Regions from separate parts of the Prauserella oleivorans genome, predicted to be linked through region 1. Evidence: riboswitches for the same ligand, from Rfam matches in the RefSeq annotation. Region 1 holds a riboswitch; each other region holds the start of a gene.
The links. A riboswitch is a leader RNA that binds a small molecule or an ion and turns the genes downstream of it on or off. The one in region 1 is predicted to bind cobalamin.

Region 1 (7,955 bases):
GACCGCCGTCTGCACGGGAGCGCCGCATCCGTCCGTCATCAGTTGCCTCCCGTCTCGACCGGAACGCCGACCAGCGAGCCGTACTCGGTCCACGAGCCGTCGTAGTTCTTCACGTCCTGCAGCCCGATGAGCTCGTGCAGCGCGAACCACGTGTGGCTCGACCGCTCACCGATGCGGCAGTAGGCGATGGTGGGCTTGGAGGTGTCCAGGCCCGCTTCCTTGTACAGCTGCTCGAGCTCCTCGGCGGACTTGAACGTGCCGTCCTCGTTGGCCGCCTTGGACCAGGGGACGTTCACGGCGCTGGGGATGTGGCCGGCGCGCTGCGCGGTCTCCTGCGGCAGGTGCGCAGGGGCGAGCAGCTTGCCGGAGTACTCGTCGGGCGAGCGGACATCCACGAGGTTCTTGGTGTTGATGGCCTCGACTACCTCGTCGCGGAACGCGCGCAGCGAGAGGTCCTGCTCCTTGGCCTGGTAGCTGGTGCGCTCACGCTGCGGGACCTCGGTGGTGAGCTCGCGGCCGTCGAGCTCCCACTTCTTGCGGCCGCCGTCGAGCAGCTTGACCTTGTCGTGGCCGTAGAGCTTGAAGTACCAGTAGGCGTACGCGGCGAACCAGTTGTTGTTGCCGCCGTAGAGGATCACCAGGTCGTCGTTGGAGACGCCCTTCTCCGAGAGCAGCTTCTCGAAGCCTGCCTTGTCGACGAAGTCCCGGCGGACCGGGTCCTGCAGCTCGTTCTTCCAGTCGATCTTGACGGCGCCGCGGATGTGGCCGCCGTCGTAGGCCGTCGTGTCCTCGTCGACCTCGACGAACACGACACCCGGCGTGTCCAGGTTCTCCTCTGCCCACTGGGTAGTGACCAGGACGTCTTCACGGCTCATTGACCGGCACTCACTTTCTTCTTCAACTGGTGACAGGGATACGTACTCTTGCGATCAGGCTTGCTCGGCCCGCGGCGAGAGGCGCTTGAACAGCAGGTACATCTCGCAGCCGAGGCAGAAGTTGAACGCGGCGTTGAGGAACGCGGCGAACAGCGCGAATGCCGTGGCGACGATGCCGAGCGTGGTCACACCACTGGCATACCCGACCGTGCCGACGAGCGCGAACACGAACCCGACCGCCTGGGCGAACCGCAGCGGAGCCGCGTCCTCCCGCTCGTCGGTGGGCCCGAGCCTCGGCGCCAGGAGCACCCGGTACAGCACCGAGTAGGGCGCGGGCTTCAGGCCGATGAACGCGCCGATGCCGAACACCACCGTCTGTGCCGCGAGCAGCGGCCACCAGCCGGTGAGCAGGACTACGGCGAGGACGACCGTCGTCACGGCCGCGGCGAAGCGCGGTCCGCGTGGATCGACTGCGGGTCCTGCGGGCATGTCACCTCCTGGCGTCGTGGCTACGTCGGGCCGGAACTTGCGGAGCCGACGAACACAGGCTGCTGCGCACGCGGCACAGATCGACCGCGCGCCGCTGCGTCAGGAGGTGGTTGGGCAGCCTGTCCACGGTGATCAGCCTACCTAGGCTCCCTGATCGCGGGAACCGCGTTCAGTCTGTGGGACGAGGTGCGGTTCGAGCGCCGCGAGCAGCTCGGCGCTCTTCGGGACGCCGCCGACCCGCAGCAGCTCCCGCCCCTGCGGCGCGTAGGCGATGGTCGTCGGGGTGCGCAGCACGCCGAGGTCGTGGGCGACGTGTGGCCGGTCGGTGACGTCGAGGTCGACGTGCCGCAGGCCCTCGGTGCGCTCGGCGAGGTGCGAGAGCAGTGCCCGCGTCTGCCGGCACGGCGCGCAGAACGTGGTGGAGATCTGGACCAGTGTCACGGCGTCGCCGTCCAGAACCTCGGCGACGGCCGCGGGCAGAGTGTCCGCCGTTCCGGTAGCCGTGTCTGCCGTTCGCGTAGCCGTGTCTGCCGTTCCGGTAGCCGTGTCTGCCGTTCCGGTCAGGCGTATGCGGCCGTCGCGGCGGCGCATCGCCACCCCGACGACCAGCCCGGCCACCAGCGTGACCAGCAGCACGACCAGACCTGTCACCACACGTCCCCTACTGAGCGGAGTCGGCACCGGCGAAGGTGACGTTCTTCGCCTCGCCCTTCAGTGTGATCGAGCCGGGCGCCACCGTGACCGCCGTGGGGGTGACCGTGAAGGGCAGGTCGCCCGCGTTGATGTCCGCCTCGAAGTTCGGCAACAGCTGTTGCTGCACAGCCTGGGGAACGACCGTCGTCTCCTGGTCATTCCCGAACTGCAGCCGGTGCGGGGTGATCTTGATGGTCGTGCCGTCCAGCTGGATCATCGCGAAGGCGAAGATCTCCACCTCCTCGCCCGCGATCTGCACCTTGCCCGACAGCCGGACTCCCGCGGTGCTGTCGTCGGACTCACCGGACTCGCCGGACTCACCCGACTCGCCGGAATCCCCGGAGTCGCCGGACCCTCCCGAGTCGCCCGAGCCGCCGGAGCCGTCGGAGTCACCGGAGCCGCCGGTGTCGTTGCCCGAGCCCTCGCCGTTGCGGACGTAGGACTCCGACGACGGCTCGATCTGCAGGTCCTTGATGTTGTGCAGCGGCTTGACCTGGTTGATGTCGCTCGCCTTCAGCGTGACCTGGCCTTCGAGGTCGCCGATGTTGATGTTCTCGACGTTGCCCGCCGTGAGGTCGGACAGCGGTGCCGTGACGTCGCGCAGCTCGGCGCGGACGGCGACGTCCGACAGGATGTCCTGCACCTGCACACCTTGGGCGGACACGCTGATGTGGTCGTACTCGCCCGAGATGGCCTGGGTGGCGAACGGGAAGCCATGGATCGTGACCGCCGGATCGTCGCGCAGCCCCAGTTGCTCGCGCGCCTTCTGGGAAACGGTGTGCTCGGCGAACGCCGCCGCCGCGAAGTCCGCACCGACGAGGAGGCCGGCCAGCACGATCAACACCGTGATGAGCCTGCGGGCCCGGCGTCCGGAGCGCCGTCGAGGTGACCGGGCTTGCTGGGTCACAGCATTGCTCACAATCCGCTTCCGATCTGTTACGTCATGGTTCCGGCGGGTGCACAACTGTGTGCGAAAGGGTGTGATGCCCGTTTCACGACAGCAGACATGTCACACCACCGCGGGTTATTCTCACTGACGACCTGCCCGAGTCCGACTCGAGGCGATCGAAAACACGTGAGGCGGTGGCGATGAGCCTGGACTTGCTGGTACTCACTCCGGAATCCGATGCCACCTCGGTACTACCCGCTCTCGACCTGCTCCCGCACACCGTACGCGTGCGGGCGCCCGAGGTCACCGCGCTGCTCGACGCCGGCCACCGTGACGTCATTCTGCTCGACGCACGCACGGACCTGGCGTCGGCCAAGAGCCTGAGCCGGTTGCTGAAGGGCGCCGGCGACGAGGACGCGACGACCCCGGTCATCGCGGTCGTCGGCGAAGGCGGCCTCGTGGCGGTCAGCGCGGAATGGCGCACCGACGACATCCTGCTCCCCACGGCTGGCCCGGCCGAGGTGGACGCCCGGCTGCGGCTGGCGACCACCAAGGACGGCGCCACCACCCAGGTGGACGCCGAGCTGCGGGTGGGCGACCTCGTGATCGACGAGGCGACCTACACGGCGCGGCTGAAGCGGCGCACGCTCGAGCTCACCTACAAGGAGTTCGAGCTGCTCAAGTACCTCGCGCAGCACGCGGGCCGGGTGTTCACCCGCGCCCAGCTGCTGCAGGAGGTCTGGGGCTACGACTTCTTCGGTGGCACCCGGACCGTCGACGTGCACGTGCGGCGGCTGCGCGCGAAGCTCGGCCCCGAGCACGAGCAGATGATCGGCACCGTGCGCAACGTCGGCTACAAGTTCGAGCGCCCGGCGAAGAGCACCGGACCGGTCAAGGGCGGCACCCCGGCCGTGCCCGAGTCCGTGGAGGTCACGGAGTACTCCAACCGCTGACCCCGGCCGGGCGATTAGCCTGAACCCATGCTGGAACTGGCGTGGGTGGACGACCTCGACGACGCGCGCACCCGAGCGGTGCGCGCGTTGTTGTCTGCGGCGAGGAAGACCGACGGCCGGCCCGAGATCGAACCGGGAGGCGAACTGCCCGGCGAGTTCCGCGGCGGGCGCTACCTGCTGGGCGCGGTCGCCGGCGAGCTCGTCGGCGTGGTCCACCTCGACCCGGGCGGTGACGCCTTCGGCAGGCAGGTCGCCGAACTGATCGTGCATCCGGACCACCGGCGCCGGGGGTACGGTGCCCGCCTCGTCGAGGCGCTGCTCGCGGAGGTGCCCGCCAACCTGCGGGTATGGGCGCACGGCGACCACCCGGCGGCCGCCCGGCTGGCCGAGCGGTTCGGGCTCGCGAGGGCCAGGGAACTGCTGGTGATGCGGGTCGACTCCGAGGGCGCAGACTGGCCGGAGCCCACCCCACCAAGGGGCGTCTCGCTGCGGACGTTCGTTCCGGGCAAGGACGAGCAGGCCGTCATCGACGTCAACAGGCGTGCCTTCGACTGGCACCCCGAGCAGGGCACGTTCACCGTCGAGCAGCTCACCGAGGCCGAATCGCAGAGCTGGTTCGACGCCGACGGCTTCTTCCTCGCCGAGAACGCCGAGGGCCGGGTCGTCGGCTTCCACTGGACCAAGGTCCACCCGCCCAACCCGGAGCGGTTCGGCGGTGAGCCGGTGGGCGAGGTGTACGTGGTCGGCGTGGACCCGGCCGCCCAGGGCGGCGGCCTCGGCCGGGCCCTGACCCTGGCCGGCCTGCGCTACCTGCGCGAGCGTGGCCTGCGCCAGGTGATCCTCTACGTCGAGGGCGACAACGCGCCCGCCGTCGCCGTCTACCGCAGGCTCGGTTTCGAGCGGCACGAGGTCGACGTGCAGTACGCCACCGGTGACGCCGCGGCGTGATAGCGTCGCGCCGCCAGTCGTACTCACGCACGTCGTGAGTCAGGAAATCCGGTGCGAATCCGGAACTGACGCGCAGCGGTGAGGGGGACGGGCGGGACAGCACGCCACTGGACTCGGTCTGGGAAGGCGTCCCGTCCGGACGATCCCGAGTCCGAAGACCTGCTGGCACCGGTCTTGTGCCGGAAGTCGCTGTCCGCTTCGGGCTCCGCGTTTGGGCCCGCCGACGCAGAGGAACGTCCGTGCCGCTGCACCGCACCACGTCCTTGATCGCCGCCCTTCTCGCCGTGCTGCTCCCGCTCGCCGGGTGCGGAGCCGCCGCCGGCCCCACGGCTCGGCAGGCGGCGCCGGGCTACCCCCGCACGGTCGCCAACTGCGGCTTGCCCACCCGCGTCGAGGCGCCGCCGCGGCGCGTCGTGTCGCTGAACCAGGGCAGCACCGAGATCCTGCTCGCGCTCGGCCTCGGCGACCGGCTCGCGGGCACGGCCACCTGGACCGATCCGGTCCGCCCCGACCTCGCCGAGGCCAACGCGCGCGTGCCGAGGCTGGCCGACAACATGCCGTCGTTTGAGGCCGTGCTCGAAGCCGAGCCCGACTTCGTCACGGCGTCCTTCGCCTCGACGCTCGGGGTGGGCGGCGTCGCCACGCGCGAGCGGTTCGCCGAGTTCGGGGTGCCGAGCTACCTCTCCCCGGCCGACTGCGTGAAGGACAACAGCGGAGGAGGCGACGGCCGCCGCGGTACGCCGCTGACGATGGAGACGATCTACCGCGAGATCCGTGAGCTGGCGAGGCTGTTCGGCGTGGAGGAACGCGGCGAGCGGCTGGTCTCCGACCTGCGCGGGCGGCTCCACCGGGCCACGGCCGGGCTCGACGCGTCCGGGGTGACGCTGCTGTACTGGTTCGCCAACTCCGACTCGCCGTATCTGGCGGGGTGCTGCGGCGCGCCCGGCATCATGACGGAGGCCGTCGGTGCGAGGAACGTCTTCGACGACACGCACGACGAGTGGCCGCAGATCAGCTGGGAGACCGTCGCCGAGCGGGATCCCGACGTGCTGGTGATCGGTGACCTTACCCGCAGGTCGCAGACCGCCGAATCGGCGGCCGCCAAGATCGAGTTCCTCGAGTCGCACCCGGTGACGCGCGACCTGGACGCCGTCCGGCACAAACGCTACGTCCTGCTGAGCGGGCAGGCGATGAACCCGACGATCCGCACGGTCGATGGCGTGGAGGAGCTGGCGAGCAAGCTGCGCGAGTTCGGGCTCGCCAGGTGAGCGTCCGGCAGGCCTCGCGCGTCGCGTCGCCGGTCCTGCTGCTCGGCGGAGCCGCGGTGCTGGTGGCGTCGGTCGCCGTGGCCATCACGATCGGTCCCGCGGACATCCGGGTCGGTGACGTGTGGTCCGCCGTGGCCGCGCGGCTCGGGGTGGGCGAGTCGGCCCTGTCGGTGCTCCGGGACGGCATCGTGTGGAACCTGCGGTTGCCCAGGACGTTGCTCGCGGCGGTGTGTGGTGCCGGGCTGGCCGTGTGCGGCGCGATCATGCAGTCGCTGCTGCGCAACCCGCTGGCCGACCCGTTCGTGCTCGGGGTGTCCTCCGGCGCCTCGACGGGGGCCGTGCTCGTGGTGGTGCTCGGAGCCGGTGGCGGCGTGCTGTCGCTGTCGGCCGGGGCCTTCCTCGGCGCCGTCGGGTCGTTCGCGCTGGTCCTCGCACTGAGCCACACCCTCGGAGGCACCACCGACCGGGTCGTGCTCTCCGGGGTGGCCGTGATGCAGCTGTTCTCGGCGCTGACGTCGTTCATCGTGCTCACGTCGGCCGATGCCGAGACCACGCGCGGCGTGCTGTTCTGGCTGCTGGGCTCGCTGAGCAACGCGGGCTGGCCGGAGATGGTCACGTGCGCGTCGGTGCTGGTGGCGACGCTGCTGGTGTGTGGTGGGTACGCCCGCTCGCTGGACGCGTTCGCGTTCGGGGAGGACGCCGCCGCGACGCTCGGAGTGCCGGTCGCGCGGACGCGGCTGGTGCTGCTGTGCGTGACCGCGCTGCTCACCGCGGTGCTGGTCAGCTCGGTGGGGGCGGTCGGATTCGTCGGGCTGGTCCTGCCGCACGCCGCCCGTGCCCTGGTCGGGCCGAACCACGCGACGCTACTGCCGGTAAGCGCGCTGGCGGGTGCGGTGCTGCTCGTCTGGGTCGACACCGTGGCGCGGACGGTGCTGGAGCCGCAGGAGGTGCCGGTCGGCGTGGTGACCGCGCTGATCGGCGTGCCCGCGTTCGTGCTGATCCTCTACCGCTCGCGAGGCGCGCGATGAGCGGTCTCATGGCGCACCGGGTCACCCGCACCCTCGGTGGTCGGCTGGTGCTCGACGGCGTGACCATCGCCCCGGAGCCCGGCGCCACCGTCGGCGTGCTCGGGCCGAACGGCTCCGGGAAGTCGACGTTGCTGCGGGTGCTCGCCGGAGTGCTCGCGCCGACGTCCGGGGTGGTGACGCTCGACGGCGAACCGCTGGACGACGTCGGCCGTCGCACGCTCGCCCGCCGGGTGGCGGTGGTCGAGCAGCAGGCCGACACGCAGGTGCCGCTCACCGTGCTCGACGTGGTGCGGCTGGGCCGGATCCCGCATCGCCGGGCCTGGTCGCCGGCGTCGGCGGAGGACGAGGCGGCCGTGTGGGCGGCGCTCGAGCACACCGGGCTGGCCGGCAAGGCGCACCGGCGGTGGCAGACGCTCTCCGGTGGTGAACGGCAACGCGCCCAGATCGCCAGGGCGCTCGCGCAGCGGCCGCGCGAGCTGCTGCTGGACGAGCCGACCAACCACCTCGACATCCAGCATCAGTTCGAGCTGCTGGACCTGCTCGCGGGCCTGCCGGTGACGACCGTGGTGGCGTTGCACGACCTGAATCTGGCGGCGATGTACTGCGACCGGATCGTGGTGCTCGACACGGGCAGCGTGGTGGCCGCCGGACCGCCGGGTGAGGTGCTCACCGAGGAGCTCATCGCCCGCGTGTACGGCGTGGCTGCGGAGGTGACCCGGCAGCCGGAGGGATATCCGCACGTCCGGTTCGTGCGAGGACCGGTCCGGCCGGAGCGGCGACGCTGCCGACCCCGCCGGAGGGCGACGTCCTGA
Region 2 (7,955 bases), 4.3 Mb from region 1:
CGAGCGCTTCCGTGGCGCCCCGGACGTCGGGGTAGGCGGCGAGGCCGGCCACGCAGTCGCGCAGTTCCCGCAGCAACCATTCCGGCGGCTCGGCCAGCCGGACGTTCACCGCGAGGTCCACCAGACCCGCGCCGACCTCCCGGTCCCCGTGATGCAGCAGGTCAACCATGCCGTCGTCCACTGTGGACAGCCTGCGCGAAGCGGCGGGCCAGCCCGGGGTGACCGGCCCAGTGCAGGTGGAGGTAGGAGGCGTGCAGGGTCGGCGTGGCGAATCCCTCCGGCTCGCCGGACCACCGCCACGCGGGCGAGGGCCCCGACCGCGGCGTGACGACGGTGCGGTGGAACTCGTGGCCGCGCACCTGCTCGCCCGCCGCGGCGAGGACGTTGTCGTGCACGGCCGTCGCCGTGCGGTATCCGAGCGCGCCGCCGCGGGTCATGCGTGCGGTCGCGTCGAGCGCGCCGACCATCGGCAGTCCGTCCAGCTCCCGGCACAGGTACAACAGCCCGGCGCACTCGGCGACCACGGGCATCCCGGCCGCCAGGGCACCTGCCAGCTCGCGCCGCAACGACTCGTTCGCCGACAGCTCCTCCAGGTGCGCCTCGGGGAAGCCGCCACCGAAGTACAGCCCTGCGCATCCGGGCGGCAGCGTCTCCTCACGCAGCGGGTCCAGGTCCACGAGGTCGACACCCTGCGCGGCGAGCAACTCCGCCGTCTCCGTGTACCGGAACGTGAACGCCTGCCCTGCCGCGGCCGCCACCACCGCCCGTGGCCCCTCTCGCTCGGGCCCCGCCGACCACGGCGTGCCGCCCAGCCGCGGCGCACCCCGCGCCACCCGCACCACGGCGTCGAGATCGACCCCGCCCGCGACCCACTCGGCGAGCTTCGGCAGCAGTCGCCGTGATTCGGGCTCCCGCTCCCCCGCGGGCACCAGGCCGAGGTGCCTGCTGGGCGCGTGGATGTCGTCGCTGCGCCGCAGGGCACCGAGCACGGGGATGCCGGTCGGCGCGAGCGCGGCGCGGATCTCGTCCTCGTGCCGCTGCGAGCCGAGCTTGTTCAGGATCACGCCCGCCAGCTCGATGCGCGGGTCGTAGTGGGCGAAGCCGAGCACGGTCGCGGCGACGCTGCGGCTCGCGGCGCTCGCGTCCACGACGAGGACGACGGGTGCGTCCATCAGCCGCGCGACGTGCGCGGTGGACGCATAGCCCTCCGTGCCGAGCGCGCCGTCGAACAGCCCCATGACGCCCTCGATCACCGCCACCTCGGCGGCGCGGGAACCGTGCAGCAGCAACGGAACGACGCGGTCCTCGCCCTGCAGGAACGGGTCCAGGTTGCGGGCGGGCGTTCCCGTGGCCAGCGCATGGTAGCTCGGGTCGATGAAGTCGGGACCGACCTTGTGTCCCGAGACGGCCGTGCCCCGGCGGCGCAGGGCGGCCATGAGTCCGGTCGCGACGGTCGTCTTGCCGTGTCCCGACCCCGGCGCCGCGATGACGACCCTGGCTACCATTCGATGCCCCGCTGACCCTTCTGGCCCGCGTCCATCGGATGCTTGACCTTGGTCATCTCGGTCACCAGGTCGGCGGCGTCGAGCAGGGCCTGGGGTGCGTTGCGGCCGGTGATCACGACGTGCTGGCGGCCGGGCCGCTCGCGTAACGTGGTGACCACGTCGTCGACGTCGACCCAGCCCCAGTGCAGTGGATAGGTGAACTCGTCCAGCACGTAGAAGTCGTGCCGCTCGCCGGCGAGCCTGCGCTTGATCTCCGCCCAGCCCTCGCGGGCGCTCTCGGCGTGGTCGGCGTCGCTGACCCGCTTGCGGGCCCAGCTCCAGCCCTCGCCCATCTTGTGCCACTCGACCGGGCCGCCCTGGCCGGTCTGCTCGTGCAGGCCGCCGAGCGCGCGGAACGCCGCCTCCTCCCCGACTCGCCACTTGGCCGACTTGACGAACTGGAACACGCCGATGGCCCAGCCCTGATTCCACGCGCGCAGCGCCATGCCGAACGCGGCGGTGGACTTGCCCTTCATCGGCCCGGTGTGGACGGCCAGGATCGGGCGGTTGCGCCGCTGGCGCGTGGTGAGCCCGTCGTCGGGCACGACCCCCGGTTTGCCCTGCGGCATCAGACAGCCCTCCGGTCTCCTGCGGACGTCATCAGGCGGCCCTCCGTTTCACCTCGCGGGTCAGCGCGTCGGCCGCCACCTCACCGAGCGGGACGTGCTCACCACCGAGCCTGGCCGCGAGCCGTGCGGCGAGCCCGAGCCGCATGCGCCCGCTCTCGCAGTCCATCACGACGCTCGACACGCCGGTGCGCGCGAGCAGGTCGGCCGCGGCGTGGGAGCGCGCGACGGCGTCCGTGCCGCTGGTCGCGCGGCCGTCGGTCACCACCACGAGCAGCGGCCTGCGCCTCGGGTCGCGCAAGGCCTCGACGCGCAACACGTCGGCCGCCCTCAGCAGTCCCTCGGCCAAGGGGGTTCGCCCGCCGGTCGGCATCGCCTCGAGCCGGGCCGCCGCCACGTCCACGCTCGCCGTCGGCGGCAGCGCGACCTCCGCGCCCGACGCCCGGAACGTCACCAGGCCGACCTTGTCGCGCCGCTGGTAGGCGTCCAGCAGCAGCGACAGCACCGCGGTCTTGACCTCGCGCATCCGTGCCTTCGCCCCCATCGAGCCGGAAGAGTCCACACAGAACAGCACGAGGTTGCCCTCCCGGCCCTCCCGGCGGGCGTACCGCAGATCGTGCGGCCGGAGCACCAGAGCTGGGCCACCACGGCCGCGTGCTCGCTGATGCGGTGCGGCGGCCCGGACGGTCGCGACCAGGTGCGGCACACCGCCGCGTTCCCCGGCCGGGCGTACCCCGACCGTCCGGCCCCGGTCGCCGACCGCCCGCGAGCGCCGACCGTGCGCACCCGACCCGGTGCCGGAGACGCTGAACAGCCGCGCCCGGTACGGCGTCCCCGCACCGACCTGCCGCTCCCCCGTGTGTCCGCCGTTCCCGTCGCCGTGTCTGCCGTCTGTGTCGCCGTGTCTGCCATCTGTGTCGCCGTGTGCGCCGTTCCCGGGCTCCGGTGCGCCGCCCCCACCATCCGGACCGCCACCATCGGGCCCGTCACCGCCGGGTCCCGGACCACCACCGCCATCCGGACCGTCGCCGTCACCGTCCGGCCCGTCGTCAGGAGGTCCCGGTGTGGGCGGCTGGGCATCACGCAAGGCCTGCTCCAGCTCCTCGGAGTCGATCCCCGGCGCGTCGAACGGGTTACGCCTGCGCCGATGCGGCAGCGCCAGCCGGGCCGCCACGCGGATGTCCTCTGTGGACACGGTGTCGCGGCCGCACCAGGCGGCGTGTGCGGTGGCCGTGCGGGCGGTGACGATGTCGGCGCGCATGCCGTCGACGTCGAACGCCGCGCACACCTCGGCGATCTGCAGCAGCGACTCGTCGGTGAGCGTCACGGACGGCAGGAGGCGCTGCGCGGCGGCGATCTCGGCGGCCAGCGCCGCGTCGGAATCGGCGTAGCCGGCGGCGAAGGCGTCCGGGTCGGACTCGTAGGCCAGCCGCCGCCGTACCACCTCCGCGCGCTCGGCCGCGTCCCGGCTGGAGGCGACCTCGACGGTGAGCCCGAAGCGGTCCAGCAACTGCGGCCGCAGCTCACCTTCCTCCGGGTTCATGGTTCCGATGAGGACGAATCGGGCCGCGTGCGACACCGAGACACCCTCGCGCTCCACGGTCACCCTGCCCATCGCCGCGGCGTCGAGCAGCGTGTCGACGAGGTGGTCGTGCAGCAGGTTGACCTCGTCGACGTACAGCAGGCCACGATGCGCGCCCGCCAGCAGGCCCGGCTGGAAGTCGGTGACGCCGTCGCGCAGGGCACGTTCCAGGTCGAGCGAGCCGACCACGCGCTCCTCCGCGGCACCCACGGGCAGTTCGACGAGCCGGGCCGGCCGCCGGTGCGCGGCCGGGTCCGTGGCGTGCGGGCCGTCGGGGCAGCCGGGATCGGGCCGGGCGGGGTCGCACGAGAAGCGGCAGCCGTCCACCACGTCGACGTCGGGCAGCAGGCCCGCCAGCGCGCGCACCATGGTCGATTTCGCGGTGCCCTTCTCGCCGCGCACCAGCACTCCGCCGATGGCGGGCGAGATGGCGCACAGCACGAGAGCCAACCGCAGCTCGCCCATTCCGACGACTGCCGTGAACGGGTACGGCCGCATCCGCACACTCCCTTGCTCGACGGTGGGTGTCCTCGCCCACGCTGCGCCAGCACGACAAGGCGACCACCGAAGCTCTGACTCCTGGCCCGACAGACCAGTCACAGTGGCGGGACCGTCCCGGATTCGCACCGGGTTCCACGACGATCGCGGTGCGATCATCGCACACGTTCCACCGGCCTCAGGTGTTCGCCACGACACAGCTACCGTGCGTGGACGTGACGATCGTGGTGGTGGGCATCGGCGCCGACGGGTGGGCTGGGCTGCCGGAATCCGCTCGCGCCGAGGTGCGGGCGTGCGACGTGCTGTTCGGCGGACGCAGACAGCTTGACCTGGTGCCGGACGGCCCGTACGAGAAACACGCGTGGCCGAGCCCGTTGCTGCCCGCGCTCGACGGCCTGCTGGCCGAGCACGCCGGGCGCCGCGTCGGTGTCCTCGCCAGCGGCGATCCGCTGCTGTCCGGGATCGGCGGCACGCTGGTGCGAAGGCTGGGCGCCGAGCGGGTGCGGGTGCTGCCCGCCGTGTCGTCGGTGGCGCTGGCACGCGCCCGGCTGGGCTGGACCGCCGAGGAGACCGAGGTGGTGAGCGCCGTCGGCCGCGACGTGCACCGCGTGCTGCGGGCCGTCGCGCCGGGGCGGCGGCTGCTCGTGCTCAGCGCGGGTGCCGACACGCCCGCTCGCGTCGCCGCGCTGCTGACCGACCGCGGCTACGGTGCGAGCAGGCTCGCCGTGCTCGAGGAGCTCGGCGGGCCGGACGAACAGCGCCGCGACGGCACAGCCCGCGACTGGCCGCACGCGCCCGGCGCGCCGCTGAACGTGCTCGCCGTCGAGTGCGCGGGCGGGCCCGCGTTCTCCCTGCTCGCCGGGCTACCCGACGACGCCTTCGAGCACGACGGCCAGCTCACCAAACGCGATGTGCGCGCCACCGCCCTCGCCCGGCTCGCGCCGCTGCCCGGCGAGCTGCTGTGGGACGTCGGCGCCGGGGCGGGCAGCATCGCCGTCGAGTGGTGCCGCGCGCACCCGGCCAATCGCGCGGTGGCCGTCGAGTCGCGGCCCGACCGCGCCGAGCGCATCGGCCGCAACGCCGCCCTGCTGGGGGTGCCGGACATCCGCGTGGTCACCGGCGCGGCACCGGAGGCGCTCACCGGGCTGCCCGAGCCGGACGCGGTGTTCGTCGGCGGCGGCGTCAGCGCGCCCGGGGTCCTCTCCGCGTGCTGGCAGGCGCTACGTCCGGGCGGCCGGCTCGTCGCCCACGCCGTGACGCTCGAGGCCGAGCAGGCACTCACGCGCGGCCACGCCGAGCACGGCGGCGAGCTGACCCGCATCTCGGTCGAGCACGCCGCACCGCTCGGCGGCCTCACCGGCTGGACCCCCGCCCGCACCGTGACGCAGTGGACCGTCACGAAACCGCCGACCGTCGACCACAGTGGAGTGACCAAGCAGTGACCGTGCATTTCATCGGCGCCGGCCCGGGCGCCGCCGACCTCATCACCGTGCGCGGGCAGCAGCTGCTCGCCCGCTGCGCCGTGTGCCTCTACCCGGGGAGCCTCACGCCCGCCGATCTGCTCGCGCACTGCCCACCGGACGCGCGCCTCGTCGACACGGCCGACCTCACGCTGGACGAGATCGTCGCCGAGCTGGTGGGCGCGCACGAGGCCGGCGCCGACGTGGCGCGGCTCTGCTCCGGTGACCCGGCCGTCTACAGCGCCGTCGCCGAGCAGATGCGCAGACTCGACGCGGCCGGGGTGCCCTACGACGTCACTCCCGGCGTGCCCGCGTTCGCCGCCGCCGCCGCGACGCTCAAGCGCGAACTGACCGTCCCGACCGTCGGCCAGAGCGTGATCCTCACGCGCACCCAGGCCCGCTCGACCGCCATGCCCGAGGGCGAGGACCTCGCCACCCTCGGCAAGTCCGGCGCCACGCTGGCCCTGCACCTCGCGGTGAACCGGATCGAGCAGGTGGTGGCCGAGCTCCTGCCGCACTACGGCGCCGACTGCCCCGCCGCGGTGGTGGCCCAGGCCAGCCAGCCCGGCGAGACCGTGCTGCGCGGCACGCTCGGCGACATCGCCGCCCAGGTCCGCGAGGCGGGCATCACGCGGGCGGCGATGATCCTCGTCGGCCGGGTGCTCGCCGCCGAGAACTTCCCGGACAGCTTCCTGTACTCGGCGAGCCGGGAACGCAGCGCACGCGGCAGCTAACCGGCGCGCCCCACGATCGTGCCCGCGCGGTCGATGGCCACGACGTCGACCTCGACCGGAGCATCCCCGAGCACCTCCGCCGCCTGCCGGCGCGCCCGCTCGGCGACCAGCTCGCCCAGCGCCAGCCCCTCGGCGTGGGCGAGCTCCAGCGCGTGCAATGCCGTGTTGGCGTCCCGGATCGGCCCGGCCAGCTGGGGGTGTCCGGCGTCCGCGGCGAGTCCGGCGAGCAGTCCGAGATCGACCTGGGAACGCTTGGAGTGCAGGTCGAGGTAGCCGGCGGCGAGTTTGGACAGCTTCGCGAACCCGCCGGCCAGGGTCAGCCTCGGCACGGGATGCCGCCGCAGGTACTTGAGCACCGCGCCCACGAAGTCGCCCATGTCGAGCAACGCCGTCTCGGGCAACCCGTACAGCTCGGTGACCACGCGTTCCGACGTCGAGCCGACCGCGCCGGCCACGTGCCGGTGTCCCAGCGCCCGCGCGACGTCCACGCCGCGGCGGATGCTGTCGATCCACGCCGAGCACGAGTACGGCACCACGACGCCGGTCGTGCCCAGCACGGAGAGCCCGCCGACGATGCCCAGCCGGGGGTTCCACGTGTGCCGCGCCATCTCCTCACCGTGCGGGATGGCGATCTCCACCACCACGTCGCCGGACCCGCCGTGGGCCGCCGCGACACGCTGCACCGCCTCGGTCATCAGCCTGCGTGGCACCGGGTTGATCGCGGGCTCCCCGACCTCCAGCGGCAGCCCCGGCAGCGTGATCGTTCCCACGCCCGGGCCCGCGCGGAACGTCACGCCGCTGCCTGTCGCTGCCGGGGTCACGGTGGCGACGACGAGCGCCCCGTGGGTGACGTCCGGATCGTCGCCCGCGTCCTTGACCACGCCCGCGCTCGCGCGGCCGTCGCCGAGCTCCTCGGTAGCGAGCGCGAACGCGGGCCGCCTGCCCTTGGGCAGCAGCACCTCGACCGGGTCGGGGAACTCACCGGTCAGCAGCGCGGTGTAGGCGGCGGTGGTCGAGGCCGTCGCGCACGCGCCCGTCGTCCAGCCGTAGCGAAGTTCGGTCACACTGTCTCTCCATGGGAAGTATCGCCCCGCGGGTGCTCATCCTCGGCGGCACCTCCGAGGCCCGGGCGCTCGCCGCCGGTCTCGCCGGGCACGGCGTGCCGGTGACGTCGTCCCTCGCCGGTCGCGTGGCCAGGCCCCGGCTGCCCGAGGGTGACGTCCGCATCGGCGGCTTCGGCGGTCCGGACGGCCTCGCGCGGTGGCTCGCCGACGAGGGAGTCGCCGCCGTGGTCGACGCCACGCACCCCTTCGCCGAGCGGATCTCCGTCTCCGCCGCGCTCGCCACCCAGCGTGCCGGGGTGCCGCTGCTCCGGCTCGAACGCCCCGGCTGGCAGGCGGGCCCCGGCGACGACTGGCGCTGGGCCGACACCCTCGACGACGCCGCCGCGCTGCTGCCCGACCTCGGCACCCGCGTGTTCCTCACGAGCGGTCGGCAGGGCCTCGCCGCGTTCGCCCACCTCGACGCGCTCTGGTTTCTCGCGCGCTGCGTCGACCCGCCGGAACCCCCGC
Region 3 (7,955 bases), 2.1 Mb from region 1:
GAGCATCGCCTGCATCTCGCTGATCTCCGCCTCCTGAGCGTCGATGATCTGCTGCGCCAGTGCCTTGGCCTCGGCGTTGCTGCCGTTCTTCAGCTCCGCCTCGGCCATGTCGACGGCACCCTGATGGTGCTTGATCATCATTTCCATCCACAGCCGATCGAAGTCGGCACCCGAGGCCTGCTCGAGCTGCCGCATCTCCTCGTCGCTCATGCCGCCTTCCATGCCCTCCATGCCGGGCATATCCATGCCGGGCATGCTCGACATGGTCGGCGTTGCCGGTGCGCCCCACTCCTTCAGCAGATTGGTCATCTGCTGAATCTCGGGATCCTGCGCGCCCTGGATGCGGGTGGCGAGGTCCTTGACCTTCGGGTCGGTGGCGCTGTCGACGGCCATCTTGGCCATGTCCACCGCCTGCTGGTGGTGCGGGATCATCATCTGCGCGAAGGCGATGTCGGCGTCGTTGTGGCCGGCCTGCTCCGCGCTCGTAGCCGGGGCCGAGGTTCCGCTCTGGCCCATGTCCATGCCCGACATGTCGTCATCGTTGCCGCCGCAGCCGACGACGAGCGCGAGGATCGCCGCGGCGCTCGCGCCGATCAGTGTCTTCTTCATGAATGCTTCAACCTTCTGTCTGTCTGGGGACTGTTCAACGTCAGGACTTCCCTGCGTGCCTTGGGGCAACGCTGGGTGACCATCTAGGTCGTGTCCTGCAATTCATCGTAGCCAGAGGATGATGGCGGCGATGGTGAGTTCTGCCTGGTAGTAGGCGGCGCGTTTGGCGTAGCGGGTGGCTAGGTCGCGGAACTGTTTGAGCCGGTTGAAGCAGCGTTCGACGACGTTGCGCTGCTTGTACAACTCGGCGTCGAAGGCGGGCGGGCGTCCGCCCCGTGAGCCGTGCGCGGCGCGGCGGGCGATTTGGTCGTCGCGTTCGGGGCTGACGAACCGGATCCGGCGTTGTCGCAGGGCGTGGCGGGTCGAGGGGTGCGAATAGGCCTTGTCCGCGATCACCACCTCGGGACGGCGGCGTGGGCGGCCAGGCCCGGTGCGAGCGACACGGATCCCGTCCAGCAGCGGCACCAATTGTGGATTGTCACCAGCCTGCCCCGGGGTGAGCACAACCCGCATGGGCAGCCCGCGTCCCTCGACCACGAGGTGGATCTTGGTGCTCAATCCGCCGCGGGAACGTCCGAGTCCTTCGCCGTCGACCGCGATCGCCTCGATGGCGGGCGTGCAGCCCCCTTTTTCCGGGCTCCCGCAGCATGCTGGTGAGCCCGGACCACCGAGGAATCGACACTGATCACCCACTCCACGTCCCCGACAGCGTCGTCTTTGACGATCACCTCGTCCAGAATCCGCTGCCAGGTACCGTCCTTGGTCCACAACCGCAGCCGCTCATGGGCGGTCTTCCACGGCCCATACCGTTCGGGCAGATCACGCCAGGGCGCGCCGGTCCGAAGCTTCCACAGAATCGCATTGATCACCTGCCGGTGATCCCGCCACCGCCGCCCCGGCCCCGACACCGCCGGCAGCAGCGGCTCAATCCGCGCCCAGGCCCGATCCGTCAACTCACCCCGACCAACCACGGACAAGATCAAACCCCATCCGCAGCTAGATCATTTACAGGACACGCCCTAGATGCGCAGGATGCAGACAGAGGTGAGCAAGGACCGTCCGGCTCGCGGTGGTGATCTGTTCCCGGGGTGTGTGGATGAGCGCGCGCCGATCCGGCGAACATGTGTTCGAGTCCTGAATGTGGCGACGAGCCATGAGGCGAGCAGTACGAGCCCGGTGGCGGCGAGCAGCACCGCGAGGCAGAGGTGCATCAAGTCGTGGCCGGCTCCCGGTGCCGGATCGCCAGCTGAGGGAGCCTCAAGCATTCCACTCACGCTGCTCGGTGCCTCGGACATCGCGGCGGCGGGGGAGTCGTCGGCCATCGCCGCGTGAGCCGTGAGGAAGGGTATGTGATGCATGCCGAGCACAGCGAGGGCAAGCACGCACAGCAAGAGCACCTGCTGTCCTCGACGGGTGCTCGCTCGCATAGCGTTCACGGTAACGACTCCTCCGTAGGCTCCGGGCATCGGGAGCCGATCACCTGTTGCTCAGTGGCCGCAGGTGACACGCTAACCGTGCTGTCGCAGTTCACGTGGCCGAACGAATTGCTGCGAGCCTGCCGGCATTCCGGTACCGCTCCCTCGTTACCTGGTCGTCCGGTGACTGGGTTGCGGCGTTCCAGGTCGCCAGCGTCCCGATTGGTGCCATGCGGCGGTCCTTCTTCTCGGCGATCGTGAACCCGGCTTCGCGAACGAGTGCTGGATCTGGCCGAACAGGTTCGGTCTACGGTCGAACGAGCCCCGCGCGGGATCGGCTTCCTCGTGGGCGTCCTGGTGCAGCTCCATCTCGGTGTCGGCTCGCCTGGTCTACGAGTCGCCACGGGATCGGCTGTAAGGGCAGGTGAGCGGGTCATGGACCGGGTGAGCCAAGCGGAATCCGAACGCGGGAACGAACGCGTGGCTCTTGCGCTGTACTGCTCATCGTGGGAAGGCACTCGTATCGATGGTGACGCCATCGCGGACCGTCAAGACTACACCAAATATACTATCGTTGGTAGTAGATTTGGTGTAGCTGTGGCGTGGTCCACACGGGATCTCGCGGCCTTGTGGCTGGTGCTTCGCCTGCCTACGCTGACTGAGCCGCAGTGCTGGGAAGCCGGTGTGAGTCCGGCACGGTCCTCGCCACTGTGACCGGGATGCGCACGTCCACGACGTTTCGAGTCAGCCACTGGACCTGAGAGTCAGGTCTGGGAAGGCGGGCGTTCGTGAGGACCCGGAAGTCAGGAGACCGACTGCGGTGGTTCTGGTCCGGTTCCACGAGGTATGGAAGGAAGGCGTCGATGGCGACCCCTGTACCTGCTTTACGCTCCGTGCGCACGGTTCCGTTGTGGGCATGGTTGCTGGCATTGTCCTCGCTCCTGGTGCTCTACGTGATTCTGCAGGAGAACGGCATGCTGCTCGGGCAGGCAGCTGAATTCGTCCACGAGTTCGTTCACGATGGACGGCACGCGCTGGGCGTGCCGTGTCACTGAGGAGCGGCGAGATGGCTTCGTATGGCATGAAACAGATCGTTGCGCGTGGTGCGCTCGCCGGACTGCTGGCGGGCGTCGTGGCCGCTCTGGTGTCCGTGCTTATCGTCGAGAGGCCGATGCGGGCGGCGCTCGTTATCGAGGACGCTCGTCCTGCGGCCCCCGGCGCACGTGGCGGGGACTTGTTCAGCCGTCCGACCCAGGTCGTGGGCGGGATGGTGGCCGCAGTGGTCGTGGCGGTCCTGATCGGGATCGTGTTCGCCGTGGTCTACCGGTGGGTCGCTGAGCGTGTCCACCGGCAGAGTGCCTTCGCTCGCAGCCTGCACCTCGCCGCCGTGGGTTTCGCGGCGATCGTGTTGCTGCCGATGGTGAAGTACCCGGGGAACCCGCCCGGCGTCGGCGATCCCGACACCGTCGACCAGCGCACGAATATGTACCTCTCGTTGATCGCTGCGGGGCTCGTGCTGGCGGTACTCGCCCACTGGGCATACCGTGCGCTTGCGAAACGCAACTGGCCTGGCCCTATGCGCGGTGTCGTCGCCGCAGGTGGCGCGATTGTTCTCGCCGGTGTGGCCTTGGCGGTGTGGCCGGCGAACCCGGACCCGATCCCGCCGGATGTCCCAGCGGCGCTGCTCTGGCAATGGCGACTGGCGTCGCTGTTCGAGCTGGCGGCGCTGTGGGCGGCGCTCGGCGTCGGCTTCGGCCTGCTCGTCGACTCCTCTGCGCGTCGCTGGGCAGCGGGACAGCGCGCGGCGGTCGCACCCACCTGACCTGCACCGGTGAAGCCACTCGCGTGACCTTGCCCACCAAACTACTATTCAACCTAGTGGAAGTGAGCAAGGTCACGCGAGTGGAGTCCGGTCATGGCTATCCGACCCGGCCGCATCGCCGTACGACGCGCTTCTGTCCGTTCGGTGCCCAAGGGTTCCCGGCTGCTGTCCTTGCTACGGACTACCGATCACAAGCAGATCGGCATCCTCTACCTCGCCACGTCGTTCGGGTTCTTCCTGGTCGGTGGTGCGCTCGCGCTGCTCATGCGTGGCGAACTCGCTCGGCCGGGCCTGCAGTTCCTGTCGCAGGAGCAGTACAACCAGCTGTTCACCATGCACGGCACGATCATGCTGCTGCTCTACGCGACGCCGAATCTGTTCGCGTTCGCCAACCTGGTGATGCCGTTACAGATCGGGTCGCCGGATATGGCGTTTCCCCGGCTGAATGCCTTGTCGTACTGGCTGTTCCTGTTCGGCGGGCTGATCGTGCTCAGCTCATTGCTCACCCCGGGCGGTGGCGCCGACTTCGGCTGGACGGCCTACACGCCGCTCGCGCGCGCGGAATACTCGCCTGGCATCGGCGGCGACCTGTGGATCTTCGGACTCATTGTGTCCGGGCTCGGCACCATCCTCGGTGCCGTCAACGTGATCACGACGATCGTGTGCCTCCGGTGCCCGGGCATGACGATGTGGCGGATGCCGATTTTCACCTGGAACCTCCTGTTCACGAGTGTGCTGATCTTGGCGGCCTTCCCGATTCTGACCGCGGCATTGTTCGCGCTCGCCGCTGACCGGCGTCTCGGGGCGCACGCGTTCGATCCGGCCAATGGGGGTGTGATTTTGTGGCAGCATCTGTTCTGGTTCTTCGGTCATCCCGAGGTCTACATCGTGGCGCTGCCGTTCTTCGGCATCATCACCGAGATCATCCCGGTGTTCTCCCGCAAGCCGCTGTTCGGCTACCGCCTCATGGTGTTCGCGACGATGGGCATCACGGCGTTGTCCTTCGCGGTGTGGGCGCATCACATGTTCGCCACCGGTGCCGTCCTGCTGCCGTTCTTCTCGTTCCTTACGTTCGCGATCGCGGTGCCGACCGGGATCAAGTTCTTCAACTGGATCGGGACGATGTGGAAGGGCACGCTGACCTTCGAGACACCGATGCTGTTCTCGGTCGGCTTCCTGGTGACCTTCCTGCTCGGTGGCTTGACCGGCGTGCTGCTGGCCGCGCCACCGTTGGATTTCCAGATCACCGACAGCTACTTCGTGGTGGCGCATTTCCATTACGTGCTGTTCGGCACCATCGTGTTCGCCACGTTCGCGGGCGTCTACTTCTGGTTCCCGAAGATCACCGGGCGGATGCTCGACGAGCCGCTGGGCAAGCTGCATTTCTGGCTCACGTTCATCGGCTTCCACCTGACATTCCTGGTGCAGCACTGGCTGGGCGCTGAAGGCATGCCGCGTCGCTACGCCGACTACCTGCCCTCCGACGGGTTCACAATGCTGAACACGATCTCGACCATCGGAGCATTCGTGCTGGGCCTTTCGATGCTGCCGTTCCTGTGGAACGTGGTGCGCAGCTACCGCTACGGCGACGTCGTCGAGGTGGATGACCCGTGGGGCTACGGCAACTCGCTGGAGTGGGCGACGTCCTGCCCGCCGCCCCGGCACAACTTCACCGAGCTACCGCGGATTCGTTCCGAGCGGCCCGCGTTCGAACTGCACTATCCCCACATGATCGAACGGCTGCACGGAGAAGGGCACATCACCTTCACCGGCAAGGTCAAACCGCACGGCACCAATCGGCAGCCGCTGTCGGTGCAGGCCTCGGAGGCGACGAAGGGTGACACCGGCTGACCGGCTCTCATACCACGAACAGGCCCGTGAGATACATGGCGAGCAGACCGGCCGTGATGCCACTGGCGGTGGCCGGAGCGAGTATCTTGCCTGCCTTGTCCCGAAGCGATGGTGCGATTTGGACGACGACCTGGGCGATCGCGCCCACTCCGATCCCGATCAGGAACGCGGAGAGCTCCGCGTTGTTCACCGCGGCCCCGAGGAGCGCTCCGGCGATGGCGGGCGCGCCGGCGAGGATTCCGAGGCCCAGCAGCTGGAGGACCGTGGGCCGTCGTTGTCGGGTCAATGGTGACACGATCGCGAGGCCCTCGGTGGTGTTCTGGATGGTGAAGCCGATGACCAGCGCCGCGCCGAGGGCGAGTTCGCCGACGGCGTAGGCGGCACCGATAGCGAGTCCCTCGCCCAGATTGTGCAGCCCGATCCCGGTCGAGATCAGGAGAGCGAGTCGTAATCCGCCTGGTTCCTGTGCGTGCTGCTGGCGGTCTCTCAGCCGATGATCGACGGCGCTGAGCGAGAGGTAGGCCACGACGGCGCCGAGTACCACGAGCGCCGGGCCGCCGAAGGCGCCGCCATTGCTTTCGGCGAGCTCGACGCCTTCGAGAGTGGCATCAACGGCCAGGAAGACCAGCAAACCGACGGTCACCCCGAGCAGCACCCGCGTGCCCCGTTGGCCGAGGCGCCGCAACGTCGGCAGGAACAACATGCCCAGCACCACGGGGATGATCCCGACGTACGTGCCGAGCAGCGTCATTACGGCGAAGAAGCCGCCGCTCGCGCGTGGCGTGTTCACCGCGGCCGGGATCTCGTGCTCGATCACGACACCGGTCGCGGTGAGCAGCGAGACCAGGTAGGGCTGGCCGTCCTGCCAGGGATAGTCCAGGCGCAGGGTGACAGCCTCCAGGCGCTCGATCGGTTGTTCGCCGCCGGTGAGGTCGACGTAGGCGTCGTTGACGAAGGCCTGGGCGACCTGGACGGGGTCGGGGCCGGTGTTGCGCACGGTGAGCGCGATGACGCCGCGAGTCAGGTCGGTGCGTTCCACGGCGAGCTGCTCGATCGGTGGACCTTGCCGTTCGGGCAGTGTGCGACCGCCGAGCATGGCCAATGCGACGAGGACGATCGCGACGATGGCGAGGGTCGCGATCGTGGGAACCCACGACCGCAGCGTGGCGATTCGCACGTTGCTCATTCGGTGACCTCGAAGAACCCCATCCAGCCGAGTTCGGCGAACTCGCTCTTGTGCGCGTGGAACATGTACTTGCCGGGATGGGGAAACCGCACCTCGCAGATGCCCCGCTGGCCTTGCGCCTGCATGATCGTGTCGGTGTACTCGGCCGGCTCCAGGCTCGTACCGGTCGGGTAGTAGTGGAAGAAGTTGCCGTGCAGGTGGAAGCTGTTGATCGGGTCGTACTCCAGCGTGTTCACCAGGTAGATCCGGACCAACTCACCTCGCGTGACCCGGATGGGCTCGTGCATATAGTGGAACGGGATGCCGTTGACGGCGTAGAGCTGGTTGCCTTCGGCGTCGAAGGTGGTGTTGTAGCCGTGCATCACCATGACCAGCTCGTCGGCGGGCGGACGGCCTGGCTTCGGGTCGACGATGAACGTGCCGTATAGGCCGCGGGCGATGTGTTCGGCCAGCGGCCCGACGTGGCAGTGGTACAGGTGCAGCCCGAACGGCTGGGCGTCAAACTCGTAGACCTCGCTCTGGCCGGGTTCGATGACGCCGGGACCGACCTCGGGAACGCCGTCCATATCCGCCGGGTGGATACCGTGGAAATGCATGGTGTGCGGGTGGGCGGAGCCGTTTGTGAACCTCACCCGCAGCAGATCGCCCTCGGTGCAGCGCAGTGTCGGGCCTGGGACGCGCGAGTTGAACGTCCACGCGGGGAATCGCACGCCTGGGGCGACCTCGATGTCCTCGTCGGCGGCGAAGACCTCCCACTCGCGCAGCACCCGGCCGCCTGGCAGCCGGGACACGCGGCCGTAGTCGAAGTCGCGGAGGATCTCGGTCGGGTTGAAGCCGTTGGCCTGGTGGTCGACGGCGCTGTTCATGCGGAAGGTCGGCCCGTTCACGCCGCCGCCGTGCCCACTGGCAGAACCGTCAGGCCGTGTGGCTTTCGGCTCTGGCGCGACCGCCAACGCGCTCTGGACCCCGGCAGCTGCCCCCGCTGTGCCCGCGAGCATCCCGCCGAGAAGAAACCGCCGCCGCGACGTGGCGCGCATCAGTTACGCCCGCCGTGCGACACCAGCTGCTCCAC

Region 2: it holds a riboswitch for cobalamin, as region 1 does, so the genes downstream of both, ACFSZT_RS26115 (putative cobaltochelatase) here and ACFSZT_RS05230 (ABC transporter substrate-binding protein) in region 1, are expected to answer to the same signal.
Region 3: it holds a riboswitch for cobalamin, as region 1 does, so the genes downstream of both, ACFSZT_RS15560 (CbtB domain-containing protein) here and ACFSZT_RS05230 (ABC transporter substrate-binding protein) in region 1, are expected to answer to the same signal.

The regions. Positions count from the first base shown of each region.
Region 1 is NZ_JBHUNT010000001.1:1,043,866-1,051,820, forward strand. Features, by position in the region: gene ACFSZT_RS05195 (DUF1416 domain-containing protein) at 1-39, opposite strand, end outside; gene ACFSZT_RS05200 (sulfurtransferase) at 39-875, opposite strand; gene ACFSZT_RS05205 (DUF4395 domain-containing protein) at 930-1,364, opposite strand; gene ACFSZT_RS05210 (TlpA family protein disulfide reductase) at 1,506-2,015, opposite strand; gene ACFSZT_RS05215 (LmeA family phospholipid-binding protein) at 2,026-2,964, opposite strand; gene ACFSZT_RS05220 (response regulator transcription factor) at 3,147-3,899, shown strand; gene mshD (mycothiol synthase) at 3,927-4,847, shown strand; cobalamin riboswitch at 4,845-5,028, shown strand; gene ACFSZT_RS05230 (ABC transporter substrate-binding protein) at 5,087-6,115, shown strand; gene ACFSZT_RS05235 (FecCD family ABC transporter permease) at 6,112-7,143, shown strand; gene ACFSZT_RS05240 (ABC transporter ATP-binding protein) at 7,140-7,955, shown strand.
Region 2 is NZ_JBHUNT010000001.1:5,308,015-5,315,969, forward strand. Features, by position in the region: gene cobC (Rv2231c family pyridoxal phosphate-dependent protein CobC) at 1-169, opposite strand, end outside; gene ACFSZT_RS26105 (cobyrinate a,c-diamide synthase) at 162-1,505, opposite strand; gene cobO (cob(I)yrinic acid a,c-diamide adenosyltransferase) at 1,499-2,113, opposite strand; gene ACFSZT_RS26115 (putative cobaltochelatase) at 2,145-4,190, opposite strand; adenosylcobalamin (AdoCbl) riboswitch at 4,201-4,354, opposite strand; gene cbiE (precorrin-6y C5,15-methyltransferase (decarboxylating) subunit CbiE) at 4,406-5,632, shown strand; gene cobM (precorrin-4 C(11)-methyltransferase) at 5,629-6,384, shown strand; gene ACFSZT_RS26130 (cobalt-precorrin-5B (C(1))-methyltransferase) at 6,381-7,448, opposite strand; gene ACFSZT_RS26135 (cobalt-precorrin-6A reductase) at 7,460-7,955, shown strand, end outside.
Region 3 is NZ_JBHUNT010000001.1:3,184,022-3,191,976, forward strand. Features, by position in the region: gene ACFSZT_RS15550 (DUF305 domain-containing protein) at 1-609, opposite strand, end outside; one part of gene ACFSZT_RS15555 (IS5 family transposase) at 712-1,212, opposite strand; one part of gene ACFSZT_RS15555 (IS5 family transposase) at 1,215-1,580, opposite strand; cobalamin riboswitch at 2,674-2,858, shown strand; gene ACFSZT_RS15560 (CbtB domain-containing protein) at 2,918-3,079, shown strand; gene ACFSZT_RS15565 (CbtA family protein) at 3,106-3,846, shown strand; gene ctaD (aa3-type cytochrome oxidase subunit I) at 3,940-5,697, shown strand; gene ACFSZT_RS15575 (ZIP family metal transporter) at 5,705-6,883, opposite strand; gene ACFSZT_RS15580 (multicopper oxidase domain-containing protein) at 6,880-7,770, opposite strand.